Regions from separate parts of the Streptomyces sp. NPDC004284 genome, predicted to be linked through region 3. Evidence: riboswitches for the same ligand, from Rfam matches in the RefSeq annotation. Region 3 holds a riboswitch; each other region holds the start of a gene.

Evidence for each region. Region 3 has a riboswitch for S-adenosylmethionine ahead of ACFYUS_RS37660 (IclR family transcriptional regulator). Riboswitches for the same ligand answer to the same signal wherever they lie in the genome.
Region 1: another riboswitch for S-adenosylmethionine. It lies ahead of ACFYUS_RS21045 (aminotransferase class V-fold PLP-dependent enzyme); the one in region 3 lies ahead of ACFYUS_RS37660 (IclR family transcriptional regulator).
Region 2: another riboswitch for S-adenosylmethionine. It lies ahead of thrC (threonine synthase); the one in region 3 lies ahead of ACFYUS_RS37660 (IclR family transcriptional regulator).

The regions. Positions count from the first base shown of each region.
Region 1 is NZ_JBIAMJ010000007.1:381,013-388,158, forward strand. It holds gene ACFYUS_RS21020 (NlpC/P60 family protein) at 1-147, opposite strand, end outside; gene ACFYUS_RS21025 (NYN domain-containing protein) at 405-1,769, opposite strand; gene ACFYUS_RS21030 (hypothetical protein) at 1,803-2,045, opposite strand; gene ACFYUS_RS21035 (rhomboid family intramembrane serine protease) at 2,204-2,938, shown strand; gene ACFYUS_RS21040 (Lrp/AsnC family transcriptional regulator) at 2,935-3,216, shown strand; gene ACFYUS_RS21045 (aminotransferase class V-fold PLP-dependent enzyme) at 3,288-4,685, opposite strand; SAM riboswitch class IV at 4,872-4,988, opposite strand; gene trpD (anthranilate phosphoribosyltransferase) at 5,076-6,140, opposite strand; gene ACFYUS_RS21055 (cytochrome bc complex cytochrome b subunit) at 6,275-7,146, opposite strand, start outside.
Region 2 is NZ_JBIAMJ010000011.1:104,073-111,218, reverse strand. It holds gene ACFYUS_RS26190 (hypothetical protein) at 1-122, shown strand, start outside; gene ACFYUS_RS26185 (trehalose-6-phosphate synthase) at 184-1,539, opposite strand; gene ACFYUS_RS26180 (glucosyl-3-phosphoglycerate synthase) at 1,622-2,563, opposite strand; SAM riboswitch class I at 2,685-2,828, shown strand; gene thrC (threonine synthase) at 2,822-4,132, shown strand; gene ACFYUS_RS26170 (MoaD/ThiS family protein) at 4,173-4,448, shown strand; gene ACFYUS_RS26165 (cold-shock protein) at 4,878-5,081, shown strand; gene groL (chaperonin GroEL) at 5,391-7,019, shown strand; gene ACFYUS_RS26155 (hypothetical protein) at 7,116-7,146, opposite strand, start outside.
Region 3 is NZ_JBIAMJ010000026.1:56,025-63,170, reverse strand. It holds gene ACFYUS_RS37685 (NACHT domain-containing protein) at 1-1,003, opposite strand, end outside; gene ACFYUS_RS37680 (hypothetical protein) at 1,013-1,372, opposite strand; gene ACFYUS_RS37675 (LuxR family transcriptional regulator) at 1,676-2,305, shown strand; gene ACFYUS_RS37670 (hypothetical protein) at 2,369-3,004, opposite strand; partial or broken gene ACFYUS_RS37665 (transposase family protein) at 3,513-4,117, opposite strand; gene ACFYUS_RS37660 (IclR family transcriptional regulator) at 4,404-5,126, opposite strand; SAM riboswitch class I at 5,317-5,458, opposite strand; gene ACFYUS_RS37655 (transposase) at 5,910-6,245, shown strand; partial or broken gene ACFYUS_RS37650 (IS3 family transposase) at 6,242-6,484, shown strand; gene ACFYUS_RS37645 (hypothetical protein) at 6,516-6,671, shown strand.

The DNA of each region.
Region 1 (7,146 bases), on a different contig from region 3:
CTTCGACTTGACCTCGTCGATCTTCGGCTTCGCGGGAGCGGCCTGGGCCCCGGTCTGGGCGGTGAGCGCCACGGCGGCGGCGGCGGTCACGGTGAGCACGGTCACACGGGTGCGGCTCGGCTGCTTGGGTCGACGGTGGGACGCCACGAAGGCGAGCTCCTTCTTCCTCAGAGCCGCCCAACCGGTCAGGGGCAGGCGGTTCCTCCGCCGCCACCCCGGATGGGTGATCAACCGCGCGAAGGTTCGAAGCCCGACCCTAGTGACCAAGTTGTGATCAGTTCAAATCCCGACGGCAAAAATCTCGCTCACGCACCACTTTATTTACATACATCACACGGGCAGTGATGAGTACTTGACCGTGCGCCATCCAGAATTCGGGCATACCGCCCAGGAGTTGCGATGCGTCACGAGAGGCGCGAAAGCCGCTTCAGCAACAAGGCGGACGTCACCGGCCTGGCCCCCGCCTTCGCGACGCCGTCAGCCACCTCGCGGTCGGTGGAGACCACCACGACCGGCCGCCCCGGCGGCTCCGCCCGGACCAGCTGCCGGATCAACTCGTCGGCCGTGACACCGGGCTTGGAGAACAGCACCCGCACCCCGCGCGGCGGCGCGAGCAGCACCGGGGCCGCCAGCTCCGCCCCGTCGAAGACGCAGGTGACCTCGGCGCCCGAGCGGGCCGCCAGGGCCGACAGACTGCCGAGCAGCCGCAGCCGCTGCTTCTCCAACGGCATCGTGGGATAGCCGGTCTTGGTGACGTTGTAGCCGTCGACGACCAGATGCGCCTGCGGCAGCGCGAGCAGCTGGTCGAGCAGCGCCGGGTCCGTCTCGGAGAGCGCCCGCGCCGCGATGTCCTTCGGGGACATCCGCCCCGGCTCCACCGCGTCCACGGTGTCCGCGGGGTGCACCGAGACGGGCGGCAGCGCGAGTTCGCGCCGCAGCCCCTGGGCCGCGTCGAGGACCGTGTCGAGCAGCAGCCGCAGCCGCATGTCCTCTATCGAGCGGCCCTCGCGGGCGCTCCTGCGGCTCGCCTCGAGGGCCGACTCGACCTCGCCGAGCCGGGCCTTGAGCCGCCGGGTCTCGCTCTCGGCGGCCGACACCTGGGCCGCCGACTCCGCGCGCGCGGCCTCGATCTCGCCCTGGACCTTGCGCAGCGCGGCCTCGCCGCGCTTGACGTCGCTCTGGGCGCTGCGCAGCTTGCGCTGAAGCGATTCCGCTTCCTTGCGGGCGGTCTCCAGATCGCGCCGGAGCTGCTCGGTCTCGCTCCGGGAGCGGTCCTGGGCGGCCGCGAGCTCCTCGCGCAGCCGCTCCAGCTCGCGCCGGCCGGCCTCGTCGGCCCGCTCGGCGTCGACCCGCTGGGCCTCCTCGCCGGCGGCGGCGACCAGCTTGACCCAGCCGGGCGGGCGCAGCACATAGGCGGCCGCCGCCACGTCGACGGGGTCGGCGGCCGCGGGCGGGGTGCCGGTCTCCACGGCTCCGGCCAGCTCGGGCTGGCCCTGCTTGAACCGTTCGCCGATCCGCTGCCGGAAGAGCGGGTCGCTCTCCAGGGCGGCGGCCATCGCGTTGCCGGCGAACTTGGCCCGGCGACTCGCGGTGAAGCGGGCGTACTGCCGCAGGGGCGCGGGCAGCTCCGCGACGGTGAGCCCGCCGAAGGCGTCCGCGACCAGCGCGACGACCCGCCGCCGTACGCCTTCCGGCAATGGGTGGTCGAGCGTCTCGGCAGCGTCACCTGCCGCGCCGGCCGGCTCACCACCGTGCGCGGGCTGCTCCACGATCCGTCACCCCTATGTCGTCCGCGCCGTCCCTCAGGATTCGGCGCCCGGCCTGTCCACCAGTTCGATCTGATCCACCGCGTTGCACCAGCGGCAGCGGACCGACTCGATGGTCTCACTGACCACCTGCCGCTCCTCGACCGTCGGGTCTCCGGCCAGGTCCAGATGGACGTACTCCACGACCTTGGAGGAGCGGGTCACGTCGAAGCGGGTCAGATTGCCGCAGAGCGTGCAGCGCCAGCGGGTCTCGTCGGTCGGCAGGGGAACCGTCGTCATCGGTCCGTCCTTCTTCCTGTTGCGTGGTACCAGGTGCGGGTGCCGCGGTGCGCCGTCGAACTGCGGTGGTGGTGCCCGTAACCCTAAGGCCTCTCGGGGAGACCGGGGCACGGCGAGGCACTCTGTCCACTTCGGCCCCGGTACGCCATGATCTGTCCATGATCGACTGGCGAGGCGCGGTCCTCGGTGCCTGGCGGGGCACCCGCAGCGGACCCGCGGTGACGTACGGACTGATCGCCGCCTGCTGCCTGCTCTTCGTGATCAGCCCGGTCGCCGGAATCAATCCGGCGTACGGCACGGGCGACGAGCTCCTGGCCGCGCAGGGCGCCTACTTCCGCCGCTGGGGCGTCGTGCCCGCCGAACTGACGAGCGGCGATCCGCGCGCCCTGCTCACCCCGCTGACCGCGCTCTTCGTCCACGGCAGCTGGCTCCACCTGCTCGGCAACATGCTCTTCCTGTACGTCTTCGGAGCGATGGCCGAGGAGCGCATGGGGCCGGTCGAGTTCTGCCTCTTCTATCTGGGGACCGGCTACGTCGCCCTGCTCGGGTACGCGGTGGCGCACGCGGACAGCGAGCAGACCCTCGTCGGGGCCTCCGGGGCGATCTCCGCGGTGCTCGGGGCCTTCCTCTTCCTCTTCCCGCGCTCCCGGGTCACCAGCCTCTTCCCCTTCCTGTTCTTCCTGCCGCTGCGCTTCCCCGCCTGGATCGTGCTGATCTTCTGGTTCACGCTCCAGTGGCTGGCCGCGCGGGCGGCGGGCGCGGGACCCGGGGTCGCCTATCTGGCCCATGTCGTGGGCTTCTCCGTCGGCTTCCTCTACGCCTGGGGGCGCTTCCGCGGTGGGGATAGAGTGAAAGCCCCAGCCGCGGCGACCGAGGGAGAAAGCCAGCCGTGATCACCGCGATCGTGCTCATCAAGACCAGCGTGGACCGCATCCCCGAGATCGCCGAGTCGATCGCCGCGCTCGACAGCGTCAGCGAGGTCTTCTCGGTCACCGGTACGTACGACCTGATCGCCATGGTCCGGGTGCCGCGCCACGACGACCTGGCGGACGTGATCCCCGGCCGGATCAGCAAGATCCCGGGCGTCGAGGCCACGGACACCCACGTCGCCTTCCGCACGTACTCCCAGCACGACCTGGAGGCGGCCTTCGCCATCGGCCTGGAGTCCTGACACCGCGCACGCGGCATGGCTGAAGGGGGCCTCCCGGCCGGGAGGCCCCCTTCACCCGTACGAGTGGCTGATCAGCCGCGGTCCGGGACGCAGCGGCCGTCCTCGGTGCGGTACTTCCACTGCGCGCCGTCCCGGACGAGCTCCTTCACGGCGCCGACGAACCGCTCCACGTGCTCGTCCGGCGTACCGGCGCCGAAGCTCACCCGGATGGCGTTGAGGGACCGCTCCCCCGGGTTCGCCTCGGGGGCGCCGCACTCGCCCGGGTCCTGCGGGTCGCTGCCGAGCAGGGTGCGGACCAGCGGGTGGGCGCAGAAGAGACCGTCGCGGACGCCGATGCCGTACTCGGCGGAGAGCGCGGCGGCGAAGTGGGAGCTGTTCCAGCCCTCCACGACGAAGGAGATGACGCCCACGCGGGGCGCGTCGTCGCCGAAGAGCGAGAGGACGCGCACCTCGGGCACCTCGGCGAGGCCCTCGCGGACCTTGGCGATCAGGTGCCGCTCGCGGGCGACGAGGGAGTCGAAGCCGGCCTCGGTGAGCGCCTTGCAGGCGGAGGCGATGGAGTAGACGCCGATGACGTTCGGCGAACCGGCTTCGTGCCGGGCCGCGGTGGTGTGCCACTCCACGTCCACACCACCGTCGGCCCGACGGGCCACCTTGCGGGAGGCTCCGCCGCCCGCGAGGTAGGGCTCGGAATCCTGCAGCCAGTCGGCCCGCCCGGCGAGCACGCCGGAGCCGAAGGGCGCGTACAGCTTGTGCCCGGAGAAGGCGACCCAGTCCACGTCCAACTCCCTTACGGAGACCGAGTGGTGGGGCGCGAGCTGGGCGGCGTCGAGCACGATCCGGGCACCGTGCGCGTGCGCGGCGGCGGCGAGCTCCCTCACCGGCCACAGCTCACCGGTCACGTTGGAGGCACCGGTCACGCAGACCAGGGCCGGGCCGTAGGGGTCGCGGTCGGCGAGGGCGCGCTCCAGGGTCTCGACGGCCTGCCGCGGGGTGCGCGGCGCGTTGAGGTAGGTGACGCGGGCGTCGCGCCAGGGCAGCAGGGAGGCGTGGTGCTCGGTCTCGAAGACGAAGACCTGGCAGTCCGCGGGAATCACGGCGGCGAGCAGGTTGAGCGAGTCGGTGGTGGAGCGGGTGAAGACGACCTGGTCGCCGGGGCGGCAGTCGAGGAACTCGGCGACGGTGGCGCGGCTGTTCTCGAAGAGGTCGGTGGAGAGCTGGGAGAGGTAGCCGGCGCCGCGGTGCACGCTGCCGTAGTACGGGGCGTACGCGGCGACGTCGTCCCAGACCCGCTGGAGGGCCGGCGTGCTGGCCGCGTAGTCGAGCGCCGCGTAGGTCACCTCGCCGCCGGTGACGAGCGGGACGGTGACGTCCCGGCCGAGGACCGGCAGCGGGGCGGCGCAGCAGGGGTCGGTGGACTCGGCGGCGGCAGCGGTCTCGACGGTGGCGGCGTTCGGGCGTGCGGACATGGCGGTATCTCCCGGCATAAAAGGGGCGCGAAAAGGCGTGAAGGGGCCCGCGGGGCGGCAGCGCGCGAAGGGCTGCGCCGCACTACGGGTGGAGAGGGGAAGAGGGGCCGAAAGGGCCCTAACGCATTCGCTTGCTCACGAGACAACGCTCCCTAGAGGACCAAGGACCCCAAGGTGTGGCGCAGGGGTCCGCGCTTGCCGCAGGCTTCTGCTCGTACGGCCTGGTCTTCACCCGGGGCACCCCGCCACGGACGGAGGGTTGCCGGACAGCCGGCCGGGGCCTTGCAGCTGTCACTCATGACCTGTTTCAGAACTTATGCCAGACGATCTCTACGCCGCAACCCCGTCCCGGCATCCGGGACGGGGTCGCAATGCTCCGTTCATACGACCTCAGGCGTTGCTGGCGGCGATCCACCGCTCCAGGGAGCGGCGGGCCGCGCCGGAGTCGATCGACTCGGCCGCCTTCGCGATGCCGGCACTCAGCTGCTCCGCCAGGGTGCCCGTGCCGGGCTCCAGGGCGGTGAGCGCCGCCGCCGCGTTGAGCAGCACCGCGTCCCGTACCGGACCGGTCTCCCCCGCGAGCAGCCGGCGGGCCACGTCGGCGTTGTACGAGGCGTCGGCGCCGCGCAGGGCCTCCAGGGGGACGAGCTCGATGCCGACGTCCCGCGGGTCGAAGCGCTCCTCGGTGACGCCGCCGTCCTTGACCACCCAGACCCGGGAGGTGGAGGTGGTGGTCAGCTCGTCGAGGCCGTCGTCGCCGCGGAAGACGAGGGCGGAGTTGCCGCGCTCGGCGAAGACCCCGGCGACGACCGGCGCCATCCGCGGGTCGGCGACGCCGACGGCCTGGGCCCGCACCTTGGCCGGGTTGGTCAGCGGACCGAGGACGTTGAAGGTCGTCCGGATGCCCAGCTGGCCGCGGGCCGCGGCGACGTGCCGCAGCGAGGGGTGGAACTTGATCGCGAAGCAGAGGGTGATGCCGGCCTCGTCGGCGACCTCGGCGACCCTCCGCGGGCTCAGGTTGAGGTTGACGCCGAGCTTCTCCAGGACGTCGGAGGAGCCGGAGGCGGAGGAGGCGGCGCGGTTGCCGTGCTTGACGACCTTGGCACCCGTCCCGGCGACCACGATCGACGCCATCGTGGAGATGTTCACCGTCTTGGCGCCGTCGCCGCCGGTGCCGACGATGTCGACGGTCTTCCCGGGCACCTCGATGACGTTGGCGTGCGCGTACATGGTCCGTACGAGGCCGGCGATCTCCTGCACGGTCTCGCCCTTGGCGCGCAGCGCCACCATGAATCCGGCGATCTGCGCGTCGGTCGCCTCGCCGCTCATGATCAGGTCCATCGCCCAGGCCGTGTCGTCGGCGGTGAGGTCCTGGCCGTCGAGGAGACCGTTCAGCAGGACGGGCCAGGAGCGGCCCGCCGACGTAGGTCCTCCAGCGGGGGTCGCAGCGCTCATGGCAGCTCCTGTGATGATCACGTGACGGATACGGTTCCACCCTATCGACCTCCGGGGACGGCAAAGAGCCCCGTCCATCGAATGGACGGGGCTCTCGCCGTGGCGACACCTACAAGGTCAGGTGTTCAGGGGGATCAGTGGTGGCCGTGGCCGCTCTGGATCTCCTTGTACTCCTCGACCGTGGGCTTGGCGACCTGGCTGTCGTCGCCGTAGTAGCCCTTGTTGAGCTTGACCCGGAGCTTCTCCATGCGGCCGATCTTGCGCTCGACGCCGTTCTCGTCGACGGCCGGCGGAAGCTCAGCCGCCTCGTACTGCTCGTGCGCCGTGAGGCGGTGCAGCTCGCCCTGGCTGAGCGGCTGGTGGACCTCGACGAACTCACCGTGCGGCAGGCGCTTGATGATGCCCGACTCGCGGCCGTGCAGCACCTTGTCCTTGTCGCGGCGCTGGAGGCCGAGGCAGATCCGCTTCGTGGCGACGAACGCGATGACCGGACCGGCGAAGAAGAAGATCCGCACGAACCAGGTGATCGAGTTCAGCGACAGGTGGAAGTGGGTCGCCCAGAGGTCGTTTCCACCACCCACGAGCATGATCATGTACGCGGTGATCCAGGCGACGCCGAAGGCGGTGCGCGTCGGAGCGTTGCGCGGGCGCTGCGCGATGTGGTGCTCGCGCTTGTCGCCGGTGATCCAGGACTCGATGAACGGGTAGACCGCGATGGCCGCGAGGACCGCCGGGAAGATCGCCAGCGGGATCATCACGCCGAGGACCAGCGTGTGGCCCCACAGGTTGATCTCCCAGCCCGGCATGACACGGATCAGACCCTCGGCGAAGCCCATGTACCAGTCGGGCTGGGCGCCGGTGGACACCTGGTCCGGGCGGTACGGGCCGATGGCCCAGATCGGGTTGATCGAGGCGATCGCCGCGACGACCGCGATGACACCGAAGACCAGGAAGAAGAAGCCTCCGGCCTTCGCCATGTACACGGGCAGCAGCGGCATGCCGACGA
Region 2 (7,146 bases), on a different contig from region 3:
GGGTCGCGGTCCTGCGCAGCGGCACCAAGGTCGCCGTCGTCGAGCTCACCAGCCGGCCCGGCTACGCCCCGGCCCACGTCGAAGGCATCGCCACCGCGGCACTGAACCGCCTCTCCTCCTGAACGGCAGCCTGAACGGCAGCCCCGCCCCGCCCGCGCCGTCGGGCGGAGCGGGGCTGCCGGCTCACCGCTCCCGCAGTGCCTCCAGCTGGTCCAGGAACCACCGCTGCGGCGGGTGCGCCGTGGCCGTCGCCGCCAGGCGTTTCGTGCGGTCCGCGCGTTCCGACGGGGGCATCGTGAGGGCCGTGTGGAGGGCCTCCGCCGTTTCCGAGACGTCGAAGGGGTTCACGGTCAGGGCGTCCTCGTGGAGTTCCTCGTACGCCCCCGCCTCCCGGGAGAGGACCAGCGCGCAGCCCGTCTCGGAGACGACCGGTATCTCCTTCGCGACCAGGTTCATGCCGTCGCGCACCGGGTTCACCAGGGCCACGTCCGCGAGGCGGTACGCCGCCAGGGAGCGGGTGAAGTCGTCCTTCACCGAGACCAGGACCGGCTGCCAGTCCGCCGTGCCGAATTCGGTGTTGATCTCCTCGGCCAGGTCGCTCACCGCCGTCGTGTACGACCTGTACGACTCCAGGTCCTGGCGCGAGGGGTACGCCGAGGCCAGGTGGACGACCCTGTCGCGCCATTCGGGGTGCGCGGTCAGGAGTTCGCGGTAGGCCTGGAGGCCTCGCAGGATGTTCTTCGAGAGTTCCGTGCGGTCCACCCGGACGATCGTCCTGCGGTCGCCGATCTCCGAGCGGAGCCGCGCCAGCCTCTCGTCCACCTCCGGGCGGTACGCCAGTGCCCGCAGTTCCTCGCCGTCCACGCCCAGCGGGTGCGCCGCGACCTCCGTGCGCCCCAGGTCGCCCGCGCCCTCCTCGAACGCCTTCGCCCAGGCCCGGGTGTGGAAGCCCAGCCGGTCCGCGCCCAGCATGCCCCGGAGGAGTTCCCCGCGGATGTCCGCCGGGAGCATGCCGAGGTACTCCGGGGACGCCCACGGCGTGTGCGTGAAGTGGGCGATGCGCAGGTCGGGGCGGAGGTCGCGGAGCTGCCCGGGCACCAGCGCCAGGTGGTAGTCCTGCACCAGGACCGCCGCCCCCTCCGCCGCCTCCGCCGCCAGCGCCTCCGCGAAGGCGCGGTTGTACGTGCGGTACGACTCCCAGCGGCGGCGGAACCCCGTGTCGAAGACCGGCTCCCGCGGGATGTCGTACAGGTGGTGGTGGAGGAACCACAGCACCGAGTTCGCGATGCCGTTGTACGCGTCGGCGTACACGTCCGGGGCGATGTCCAGCATCCGTACGCCCTGCTCGGCGACGCCCCGCCGGACCGCTTCCCTGTCGCCCTCGCCGAGCGCCGCGCACACCCAGAGGCCCTCCCGGGCGTCGATGGTGCTCAGGGCCGAGACCAGGCCGCCGCCGCCCCGTCTGGTGTCGAGCGAGCCGTCCTCGGCGAGCACGTACGAGACCGGGCCCCGGTTGGATGCCACGAGCACAGTAGCCATGTGGCGAACCTAGCCCGTCCCGTAAATGCTCAAACGTACGTATACGAGACGAGCCGATCCGGCCACGCGGCGTCGTCGAGCGTCACGCCACGCGGCGTCGCGCGTACTCCGCGATCTCGGCGATCGGGGGCCGCTCCTCCGTGTCCACCGCGTACGTCCGGGGCTCGAAGCCCTGCTCGCCCCGCTCGAACTGCGTCAGCCGGGGCCGTACGAGATGGCCCCGGGACAGCCGCAGCTGCGCCGTCCGGTAGATCGCGGCCGCCATCCGGCCCAGCGCCTGCCCGTCCTGGTGGCGGTGCTTGCGCACGCCCACGTCCACCTGCGCGAGCGCGTCCAGACCCACCGTGTGCAGGGCGTCCACGAGCAGGCCCAGCTCCACTCCGTAACCGACGGGGAAGGGGAGCCGTTCGAGGAGGGAGCGGCGGGCCGCGTACTCGCCGCCCAGCGGCTGCACGAAGCCGGCCAGCTGCGGCCAGTGGAGGTTCAGGAGCGGGCGGGCCACCAGCTCCGTCACCCGGCCGCCCTGACCGGGGGTGTCTCCGAAGGGGCGGTCGTACATCGCCTTCACGAAGTCCACGTCCGGGTCCGTGAGCAGCGGGCCCACGATTCCCGTCACGAAGTCCGCCGAGAAGTCCCGCAGGTCCGCGTCCACGAAGCAGACCACGTCCCCGTTCGTCACCATCAGTGACCGCCAGAGCACCTCGCCCTTGCCGGGGACCGCCGGTATGCGGGGGAGGATCGCGTCCCGCGCGACGACCCGCGCGCCGGCCGCCGCCGCCACCTCCGCCGTACGGTCGGTGGAGCCCGAGTCGATCACCACCAGTTCGTCGACGAGGGGGACGGACTCGGTCATCAGATCGCGGCGGATCACGGAGACGATGTCCCCGACCGTCGCCTCCTCGTTCAGGGCGGGCAGGACGACGCTGACCGTCGTCCCCCGTTTGGCGGCGAGCACCCGGTCCAGCGGGCGGTCGGACACGGACCAGGACCGCCGGGCCAGCCAGCGCTCCACTTCCTCCAGCAACGTGATCTCCATCTCGCGGATCGGACGTCGGTCTCCACCTTCGAGGCCTTCGGTTACAGTCTTGAACAACGCGGATGCCCGATGCATGTCGGGGTGCCGCCCGCGTCTCACAATCGAATACCGCTCATCCAGAGGGGCAGAGGGAAACGGCCCGTTGAAGCCCCGGCAACCCTCCAGTCGGTTTGTCTCGCACAGCGAGGTCCCCGGCTAGGGAAGGTGCCAAATCCGTCTCATGGCGAAAAATTCGTCATGGGAAAGATGAGGAGAAAGGGCCTCGCCTCCATGGCTGTACAGACCGCTACCCCCGCAACCTCCGTCGACCTCGGTCCCGCTTCCGGGCTCTCCTGTCGCGAATGCGGTGAAGTCTTCCCCCTCGGCCCGATCTTCGCCTGCGAACTCTGTTTCGGACCGCTCGAAGTCGCGTACGACCTTCCCACCGGCGACCCCGAGGCGCTGCGCAAGCGGATCGAGGCCGGCCCCGCCAACATCTGGCGCTACGCCCCGCTGCTGCCCGTCCCCGCCGACGTCGCCGAGAAGCCGAACCTGAACCCCGGCTGGACCCCGCTCGTCAAGGCCGACAACCTGGCCCGCGAGCTCGGCGTCGCCCCCGGCAAGCTCTTCGTCAAGGACGACTCCGGCAACCCGACCCACTCCTTCAAGGACCGGGTCGTCGCCCAGGCGCTCGAAGCCGCCCGCGCCTTCGGCTTCACCACCCTCTCCTGCTCCTCCACCGGCAACCTGGCCGGAGCCGTCGGCGCCGCCGCCGCCCGCGCCGGCTTCCGCTCCTGCGTGTTCATCCCGCACGACCTGGAGCAGGGCAAGGTCGTCATGGCCGGTGTCTACGGCGGTGACCTCGTCGCCATCGAGGGCAACTACGACGACGTCAACCGCTTCTGCTCGGAGCTCATCGGCGACCCGCTCGGCGAGGGCTGGGGCTTCGTGAACGTCAACCTCCGTCCGTACTACGGCGAGGGCTCCAAGACGCTCGCGTACGAGATCTGCGAGCAGCTCGGCTGGGTCCTCCCCGACCAGCTCGTCATCCCGATCGCCTCCGGCTCCCAGCTCACGAAGATCGACAAGGGTCTCCAGGAGCTCATCAAGCTCGGCCTCGTCGAGGACAAGCCGTACAAGATCTTCGGCGCCCAGGCCGAGGGCTGCTCCCCGGTGTCGGCGGCCTTCAAGGCCGGCCACGACGTCGTACGGCCCCAGAAGCCGAACACCATCGCCAAGTCGCTCGCCATCGGCAACCCGGCCGACGGCCCGTACGTCCTCGACATCGCCCGCCGCACCGGCGGCGCCGTGGAGGACGTGAACGACGAGCAGGTCGTCGACGCCATCAAGCTCCTCGCGCGGACCGAGGGCGTCTTCGCCGAGACCGCGGGCGGCGTGACCGTCGGCGTCACCAAGAAGCTCGTCGAGGCCGGTCTCATCGACCCGAACCTCACCACCGTCGTCCTCAACACCGGCGACGGACTCAAGACCCTGGACGCGGTGGCCGACACCTCTCAGGCGACCGCCACCATCCGCCCGAGCCTGGACGCGTTCCGCGACGCCGGCCTGGCGCTCTGAGCCGGCCCGCCCTCCTGGCCCACTGAAAGGTTACGAAGACATGGCCGTGAACGTCCGCATCCCCACCATCCTCCGCACCTACACGGGCGGGCAGTCCGAGGTCCAGGCCGAGGGCGCGACCCTCGCCGAGGTCATCGCGGACCTGGAGAAGAACCACACGGGCATCGCCGCCCGCGTCCTGGACGACCAGGGCAAGCTGCGCCGCTTCGTCAACGTGTACGTCAACGACGACGACGTGCGCTTCGAGCAGGGCCTGGAGACCGCCACCCCGGCGGGCGCGGGCGTCTCGATCATCCCGGCCGTCGCCGGAGGCTGACCATTCGGCACGGAGTGCCGGCTGCTGCTGATTCTTTACCGATCCTTACCGGTCAGTACGAGTTGCCCCTTCCGCGCTATAAGCGGAAGGGGCAATTCTGCATGGTTGAGCGCGATAGAGTTGGGGAAGTCCCCTCCGCTGCTCGTGCCAAACGCATATGAGAATGCGTCCGCACCTGACAAGAAGCAGCCAAAGTGCCGGTGCGTTGTGTACGTTCTGCGCGCTTTGCCGGGCCCGACTTGCCCCGTCATCCAGGGGATTCTCCCCAATTCCCCTTTCCGGGACGCCCAGAATTCTCGGTCGAATGACCTGTTGCAGAGGGCAGTTGGGCAGATACATTCAGCGGCGGTCGACGCGTTCCGGCGCAGGGTCTGACCCGGGTCCGCGAGGTGCGGTCCCGCGCAAGGGCCAGTAATAGGGGAGTTAGGCATGGCTCAGGGCACCGTCAAGTGGTTCAACGCGGAGAAGGGCTACGGCTTCATCGCGGTCGACGGTGGTGCGGATGTTTTCGTCCACTACAGCGCGATCCAGATGGATGGCTACCGCAGCCTCGAAGAGGGACAGCGAGTCGAGTTCGAGATCTCGCAGGGCCAGAAGGGTCCGCAGGCGGACATGGTCAAGCTCGCCGTCTGAGCGCGGCGCGATCGGCCACCGACGCACGCCGTCGAGGGGTCCGCATCCCTGAGGGGATGCGGACCCCTCGTGCGTTCCTCGGGGCCGTCTTGATCCGCCTCCCGAAACACGAGAGTCGCTTGCACTCTCCTAGGGCGAGTGCTAATCATTGGCGTTAGCACTCGGAAGGTGAGAGTGCTTACGAGGATCGGGCAGACGAGGCCCGCGGGCAGGTGGGGCAAGGAACCACCGGGCACGCAGGCCGTCCGTCGCGGGCGTCGGCGCGGTCCTGGAGCGTTATCCACCCCATGTCCGGGAGGACCACTTCACATGGCCAAGATCATCGCGTTCGACGAGGAGGCCCGGCGCGGTCTCGAGCGCGGCATGAACCAGCTCGCTGACGCCGTCAAGGTCACCCTCGGCCCCAAGGGCCGCAACGTCGTCCTCGAGAAGAAGTGGGGCGCCCCCACGATCACCAACGATGGTGTCTCCATCGCCAAGGAGATCGAGCTCGAGGACCCGTACGAGAAGATCGGCGCCGAGCTGGTCAAGGAAGTCGCCAAGAAGACGGACGACGTCGCCGGCGACGGTACGACCACCGCCACCGTCCTCGCCCAGGCGCTCGTCCGCGAGGGTCTCCGCAACGTCGCCGCCGGTGCCAACCCGATGGCCCTCAAGCGCGGCATCGAGAAGGCCGTCGAGGCCGTCTCCGGCGCCCTCCTCGAGCAGGCGAAGGATGTCGAGACCAAGGAGCAGATCGCTTCCACGGCCTCCATCTCCGCCGCCGACACCCAGATCGGCGAGCTCATCGCCGAGGCGATGGACAAGGTCGGCAAGGAAGGCGTCATCACCGTCGAGGAGTCGCAGACCTTCGGTCTGGAGCTCGAGCTCACCGAGGGCATGCGCTTCGACAAGGGCTACATCTCGGCGTACTTCGCCACCGACATGGAGCGCATGGAGGCGTCGCTCGACGACCCGTACCTCCTGATCGTCAACTCGAAGATCTCCTCCGTGAAGGACCTCCTTCCGCTCCTGGAGAAGGTCATGCAGTCGGGCAAGCCGCTGCTGATCATCGCCGAGGACGTCGAGGGCGAGGCCCTGTCGACCCTGGTCGTCAACAAGATCCGCGGCACCTTCAAGTCCGTTGCCGTCAAGGCCCCGGGCTTCGGCGACCGCCGCAAGGCCATGCTGAACGACATCGCCATCCTCACGGGCGGCACGGTCATCTCCGAGGAGGTCGGCCTCAAGCTCGAGAACGCGGGCCTGGACCTGCTCGGCCGCGCCCGCAAGGTCGTCATCACCAAGGACGAGACCACCATCGTCGACGGTGCCGGTGACAGCGACCAGGTCGCCGGTCGCGTGAACCAGATCCGCGCCGAGATCGAGAACTCCGACTCGGACTACGACCGCGAGAAGCTCCAGGAGCGCCTCGCGAAGCTGGCCGGCGGCGTGGCCGTCATCAAGGCCGGTGCCGCGACCGAGGTCGAGCTCAAGGAGCGCAAGCACCGCATCGAGGACGCCGTTCGCAACGCGAAGGCGGCCGTCGAGGAGGGCATCGTCGCCGGCGGTGGCGTGGCCCTGCTCCAGGCCTCCAACGTCTTCGAGAAGCTCGAGGGCGACCTGACGGGCGACGAGGCCACCGGTGCCAACATCGTCAAGCTGGCCCTTGAGGCCCCGCTGAAGCAGATCGCCGTCAACGCCGGTCTCGAGGGCGGCGTCGTGGCGGAGAAGGTCCGCAACCTGCCCGTCGGCCACGGCCTGAACGCCGCGACCAACGAGTACGTCGACCTCATCGCCGAGGGCATCATCGACCCGGCCAAGGTCACGCGCTCCGCGCTGCAGAACGCCGCGTCGATCGCCGCGCTGTTCCTCACCACCGAGGCCGTCATCGCCGACAAGCCGGAGAAGGCCGCCGCGCCGGCCGGCGGCGGCATGCCGGGCGGTGACATGGACTTCTGATCCTGACGGATCGGTGGTTCATCGCTGAACGCGAACGAGGGCGGCACCCCCTGGTGGGGGTGCCGCCCTCGGGCGTTCCTGCCTCGGCAGAGGTGATCAGCGCACGTCGACGTAGTCCCCGCCGGCC
Region 3 (7,146 bases):
CGGCGGACCAGCGTGCCTCGGGCCTGCCGCCCGGGTTCAGATACGCGGCCACCGCGTCGTCCGTCAGCGGGCACAGAACGATCTCGGTGCGGGCGAAGCGGCTCTGGTCGAGCGCGTGCTGGGTGTATTCCTCCGCCCGGCTGGTCAAGACGAACGGGTTCCCGCCCTTCGTGCTCGCCTGAAGCTGCCGCATGGCCTCCTCCCGTACGCCGTGCGGCAGTTCGTCGAAGCCGTCCAGGACGGGCAGGATGCGCTGCGACCGCAGCAGTTCCAGGGCGACGCCAGCGGGCGGGGCACCCGAGATCGGTGTGCACGCGCGCGGATGGTCGTCCGCCACCTGCCCTGCGATCCAGTGGTACAGCCCTTGGCGTGGGTTCCAGGAGGCGAGCGATACGATGACGGGCACGGGCCCTTGCCTCGCGGTGCGGCGCTCGCGTTCTCTGAGCAGCCCCTCCGCGAGGCGCAACACCAGGATCGACTTTCCTGCGCCCGCACCACCCAGGATGACCAGCCGCTGCGGGGGTGTCTTGGAGATGTGCTCCAAGACGGAGCCCAGTTGGGGTTCCGGTGGGCCGTCCGTCTCCCGCCAGGCCACCTCGATGGGCTCTGGATCGTGGATCTGTGCCCAGCGTTCGTCCCGTCTGTACCGCACGCACAGGTCCTCGGCCAGAGCGTCGGCAGCCCCCGCGAGATTCTTCTCCGACCGCCAGGCACCTTCGCGGCGCTCCCGGACCCGATTCAGCACGCGTTGTACGAGGTCGACAGTGATGAGGGCCGCGAGGAGCAACCAGCCGACGGTAGCGGGCCCGGGGCCGAGACCGGACGGCAGGGGCAGGGCGGGCTTGGCGACGAGCAGCACCACGGCGAAGACGGCGAGGCCGAACCAGCCGCCCACGTCGACCGCGATCACGATGTTGTCGACGTGCCCGGCCTGGACGACCGTCTTCTGCCGTCCACCCGAGATCCCGAGGCGCGGCCATCCCCACCCCCGCTGCCCTGCCACCCTGCTGCCTCAGCTCAAGTTGATGGAGCCATGAATGTTCTCGGCCTGGATGACGTTGTGCTGCCTGCCGCCGGTGATCCAGAAGCCGCCCTTGTGCCCCTCGGCCTGTCGCTGCACCTGCGCGAGCGCTTCGGCGAAGTCGGGGTCCTGTGCGGCCCGAAGCCGCAGGACGTTCGCCAGCTCGCGAGCACGTTCGACGCTGTCCGGGTGCTCCTCCAGGCTCGTCAGCTCCCCGTCTTCTGCGGGTTGTCCATCGCCGTGTGACCTGCGCGTCACCAGCGTGCGCAAGGACTCCCACAGCTGCTGCCCGGCGCTCCCGGCCGCGGCTCCCGCCAGTGTCATCAACAGTTGTGCCGAGATGGGTTCCACAGCATCTCCTCCGCCTCTGGGCATGGACACGCAGCCTCCGTGTGAAGAACGCAACGCGACCGTACTGCGGTTCCAGCTCCTCCAGCAGCACAGTCCGCGGTAACAGAGCACGCCCGCCCCCGCGTTTCTCCAGTCTGCCGATCAGAGAGACTCGTCCACTGTTCTCGCGGAATGTGCGCCAGAGCCTAGAACTCACAACCATGTGAACATTGATGAGATGCCGCCGGCTTCTGCGGGAGCGGCATCAGCGATCTCATCGAGGTCGTCACGGGCGTCGACGCCCTCTGCCGTCGCTTCCTCCAGGTGCAGCAGGCAGCCCGTACGCAGGTCCGCTCCTTCGGCACCGCACCGTTCGTCGCCCTGCCGCCCGACGAGAACACGGCCGAACCCGTGGCCGTCGGCCGCGGCGTTCGGTTCAGGGCGGTACTGGACCGGGCCGTGCCGGCAGAGCCGGGCATCCTCGACGGCGCGGTCGATTCCCTGCGCGAGGGAGTGCAACTGCGTGTCGCCGACCAGCTGCCGATGAAGCTCGTGCCGGCCGACGCCGACCTCGGTCCTGTCCCGCTCGCGGTCACACCGGACGGGGAGCCCGGCGCCGCGCTGCTGCGCCGCAGCGGACTGCTGGACGTGCTGGACGCTCTGTTCGAGACGGTGTGGCGCACTGCCGACCCGCTCGCGCGGTCGGCCGAAGTCGGAGCATCCGAACCCACCGTGGAGGTCGGTCCGCACGGCCCGACGGAGCTCGACCGCAGGATCCTCACGCCGCTCCTGGCCGGCCTGACGGACGTGGCGGCCGCGACACAACTCGGTCCGTCACCGCGCACGCTGCACCGGCGCCTGCGTCGTCTCATGGACCTGGCCGGGCTCCGGACCCGGATGCAGCTCGGGGCCTGCGCGGGGCGAAACGGCTGGGCGGAGCCCCTTCGGGCGTGATGGGCAGGCGCCGGCGCGGCGCAGCGGGAGACGTGCGGCCGACGTGGTCATTCCGACAGCTCCTCAGGCGAGGACGTTGACGGCGCGGGCGACCACGAGCCCGAGGATGAGCAGGGAGACCAGGGACTGAACACCCATGGTGATCTTGGCCCAGGGTGCCAGGGGCATGACGTCGGTGGGGCTGAAGGCGGTGGCGTTGGTGAGCGCGAGGTAGAGGTAGTCGACATAGCGGGGTCGCCAGTCGGTGCTGCTCAGCCGGGGATCGAGCTGTTGGGGGAAGGCGAGGGCGGGGGTGGAGGGCATGCGGTGGGCGCGGGAGGCGGGCCCACCGCTGTCGAGCTCGAAGAACAGTAGGGAGAAGGCGAGGACGGTGCAGGCCCACACCGTGCCGCCGGTCTGCAGCAGGCTGGTGGCGGAGCTGGTCTCCTTCCCGGCATGGAGGATGTCGTCGACCAGTTGCACGGTCGACCAGACGGCACTGAGGGCCAGAACTCCCACCAGGGCGATCGACATGCTCCGCAAGGCGGCCGTACGTCGGTCGATCCGGCCCGGGTCGCCGGCGATGAGCGCCAGCAGGAGCAGTCCCTCGATGGCAGGGAGAACCCAGCGAGGTGCCAGACGGAGGTCGTCGGGGAGGAGGACGGTCAGCACCATGGCGGTGACGACGGCCGCCGCCATCGGCCATCGCGGCTCGCCCAAGGACTCGTCCGGTCTCGGGCTCTCGGTCGTCTCTGGGGTGCGTCCGGTCACGATGGCGGCCCTAACGGTCGAATGTGAAGTGATGATGCTGCCCTGCCCTCGGAAGGTATAGCCGCCGGGCGGGCGGACGTCGGATCCCACGCGTGGTGCACCACAGCCCCGGACCCGACCGTGAGAACAACGGACCACCCGCACCCGTAGGCAGTGTCGGCCCCTTCCCGCGCCTGTCGGGCGACCACCTCGGGTATCGGCGTGGAGGTGCCTCTCGGACGCGCAAGGGGATCGGCGGGTGACTGGGAGGCTGGAAGGCCGCGCAATGGGGCGAAAGACGGTACGACCCGCGGTCCAAGAGCCCGTGGGCCGAGTTCGATCGAGCTCCGTCTGCAGGGAAGGCGGATGACCAGACCTGATGACGGACGCTGAGTGGCTTGACCACTGGCTGCAATGGGCTCCGGCCCTGTCGGGGACGGCCTTGGAGCGGATCGTGGAGCACCTGACTGAACCTCTTTCATCCTGAAGAGGCACAGGTCAGCAGGGTGTGGACGGCTTGGACGAGCCGGCTGACGCGGTTGGTCGAGCAGCGGGCCCGGCGTAGGATCCGCCACTGCTTGAGCTGGGCGAAGACGCGTTCGTCAGGGGCGCGGAGTCGGGCATGGCCGCGGTTGAACTGCTGATGGCGGGCTGGCTGGATGCTGTGGTGATGGTGATAGGGGGTGCGGACGGTGGCGCCGGCGCCTTGGCAGGCGCGGTCCGCGAGGACGAGGATCTGCCGGGTGAGGCAGGCCTGGACGACGGCTGTGGGCACGGGCCGCGGTCAGGTCGTGGGTGCGTCCCGGTGTCGCGCGGGAGAACCACAGAGGTGTGCCGTCGGGTCGGGCGATGACCTGAACGTTCATGCCGTGCCGGCGGTGTTTCATGTGAAGCTTGCTTGAAGCAGCCGAGCCGTCGGCAGGGCGAGTTCAGTTCACACCTTCCGGCGTAGACGAGCCACGAAACATGCTCGACCAGCTCGTACGGGACGTCGAGCGTGGAAGGATACGGAACCAACGAAGCCTCCCGGCCGATGGTCGTGTTGGGTGAGATCACACCATCGACGACGAGGGGCTTCGCCACGTCATCACCCCCTCCGATCAGGTCTTATAACCCTCTAGAGGCGGGATGAAAGAGGTTCACCAAGTAAGCCCGTCCGAGGCCCGTCACCGTCGGCGGCCACATGGTTCAGCGAGAGCCGATACGGGTCTTCCAGGGCGCCGTCCGGGTAGGGGTGCGGGACCAGGGCAGTGGTGCGGTCTTCCTCGGCGTGGCGCACAAGGCCCACAGGGCCTCGCGACGATCAGGCCGGGGAAGTCTGGACACGCAGGCCGGGGGAGAGGCGGGACCTCACGTGGTGTTGCCGGGGTCAGGGGTGGGAGACGACTTCGGTGAGGCGGTCGGCCGCGTCGACGGCGGCCTTTGCGAGCCGGGCGCCGGGGTGTCTGGTGAGGCGTTGGATCGGGCCGGTGACCGTGACGGCGGCCACGACACGGTGGGACGAGTTGCGGACCGGTGCCGAGACGGAGGCCATGCCGGGTTCACGCTCACCGATCGACTGGGCCCAGCCCCGGCGCCGTACGCCGCTGAGGGCGGTGGCCGTGAAGCGAGCACCCTGCAGGCCTTCGTAGAAGCGCTCGGGTTCCTCCCAGGCCAGCAGGACCTGGGCGGCTGAACCGACCTTCATGGGGAGCGTGGACCCCACCGGCACGATGTCGCGCAGGCCGGAGGTCCGCTCGGCGGCGGCGATGCAGACGCGCATCTCGCCCTGGCGCCGGTAGAGCTGCGCGCTCTCGCCGGTGGCGTCCCGGAGGGAGGTGAGGACCGGGCCGGCCGCGGCCAGCAGGCAGTCCTCACCCGCGGCGGCCGAGAGTTCACCGAGTCGAGGGCCGAGGACGAAGCGGCCCTGCAGGTCCCTGCCGACCAGGCGGTGGCGTTCGAGTGCGAGGGCGAGCCGGTGGGCCGTGGGCCGCGACAAGCCGGTGGAGGCGACCAGTCCCGCCAGAGTGGCGGGGCCCGACGCCAGCGCACCGAGAATCACCGCGGCCTTGTCGAGGACGCCAACACCACTAGAAATATCCGAAATGTCCATGAAAAGGGGTACTCCAGTCTCGGTCCGCGAGCGATGGCGCGCGGCGACCTCACGCAGGGGAGGGCAGGGATGATCAGAGGGAAAGGGCCGAAGCAGTCGGCCGATATGCCGCGTCGATCACGAGATGGGTACGCAGAAAGCCCGGGGCGGATGGAACCGGGGCGAAAGGCAGCACAGAGAGCACCGTGTCTCCTCATCTTTTCCCGCGCCACGTTGGCGCGGGCCGGAGTTGGCACTGATCCCGACGGCGCGGCGCGAACATGGAACGCCGAGTCGACCGGGGAGTTGCCGGGGCTTCGTAGGGCCGGTCCCTCCACCCCTCTGGATGATTCGCGAGGAACCATACAAGACTCCCGGGGTTACCTGCCAATGGCTTCCTGCCCAGGAAGGCGGCAGGTCAGGTCAGCCGTGACGCCGTCAGCGGGTGAACCGAATCCGGGCGGGACCGCGGGAGCGGGGTGGGGCAAGAGACTCCGGACGGTCGTGCCGGCCCGCTGCGGGCAGCCGGACGGGCCGGGGCTCATGAGCTGGGCAGCAACCGCCATGCCGTCCTGTCGCTGGTGAACGCCGACGCCGTCTGGATGCGGGGAGGCCGGCGGTCTGTGCCGCCGCGCCTCCGATCCGTCCGCCCCGCCTGGGTACCGTCTCTCCAGTCCGTTCTCGCGGGGTTCGAGCGGGCTGTTGATGTGGCGCCGGCGAGGCGTGGCTCGTCGGCGGGCGGTGTGGCAGGGGGCTTTCGGGCCCTGACCACGGGTTTTGGACGCCGGAGAGACTTGGATCTTGGTGGTCCAGGAGAACCGAGTCCCCGTGGGGATGAAGCACTACCCCGCCGAGTTCAAGGCGGACACGGTTGCGTTGTACCGGTCGCGGCCGGGAGCGACAGTCAGGTCGGTCGCCGGTGATCTCGGGGCGGACACCGAGACGCCGCGGAACTGGATCCGGGCCGCCGACGGGCGCCGGCCCGGCGTTCATTCCGCGCCGCCGACCACCGCTCAGGCGGGCGGTGGCGACGCTCGGGCGGAGCCGACCGCTGCCCGGAAGAGGGTTCGTGAGCTGGAGGAAGAGCGCGACATCCTCCGCAAGGCGGCCCGGCATTTCGCGACGGAGGCGCGCTGGTGAACCGCTGCCGGTTCGTTGAAGATCACCAGCGCCGTCACGGCGTGAAGCGGCTCCCCGGCCTCCTCGGCCTCTCCCGATCGAGCTTCTACCACTGGCGTCGCACCGCGGCCGCAAGGGCGGCCCGGCGGATCGCCGAGGCCGGGCTCGCGGCCCGGACACGCAAGGTCCACCAGGACTCCGACGGCACCTACGGCGCCCCCGGGATCACCACCGAGCTCCGCGACGAGGGCGGCCCGGTGGTGAACCACAAGGGTGGTGAACCAAAGGGGGGTGAACCACAAGTGGGTCGCGAGGATCACGCGGACCATCGGGCTCGAGGGGGTGCGTCTGCGCCGCCGGCACCGCACCACCCTCGCGGACCGGGCGGCTTCGAAGGCGCCGGATCTGATCGGCCGTGACTTCATCGCTGTCGCGGTGAACACGTAGTACGTCGGCCACATCACCTACCCGTCGGTCAGCGACGCGAAGCCGCTCTATCTGGCGACCGTCATCGACCTCGCCTCACGCCAGGCCACCGACGGCCTGCCTGGCGACGGCATCAACCCCCGATACGCACGATCCTGGCATCGCTGGCCAGGTCCCGCGAAGACTGAACCGCCCGACCCCCACCGCACCATGAGGGTCACACAAGTCGGTCTCGACTCCACCGGCCGGCCATCACCGGGGCAAGGTCTGGGTGACGCACCACAGCCTGCGCGGGAGGCCGCCTTCCTCGAAGGCGTGCACTTCGTCCAGGTCCCATCCCAGCCCTCTGCGAGGGCGTCGACCAGGTCGCGGGGGAAGAAGTGGACGGTGAGCCGCCGTGCTCCCAGAAGCCCTGCCGCGGCCGGCAGCCAGCCGCCCTCACCGATGGGAGGCGCCTGGTGCGAGCAGGCCGGTGACCTCGTCGACGCCTTCTGCC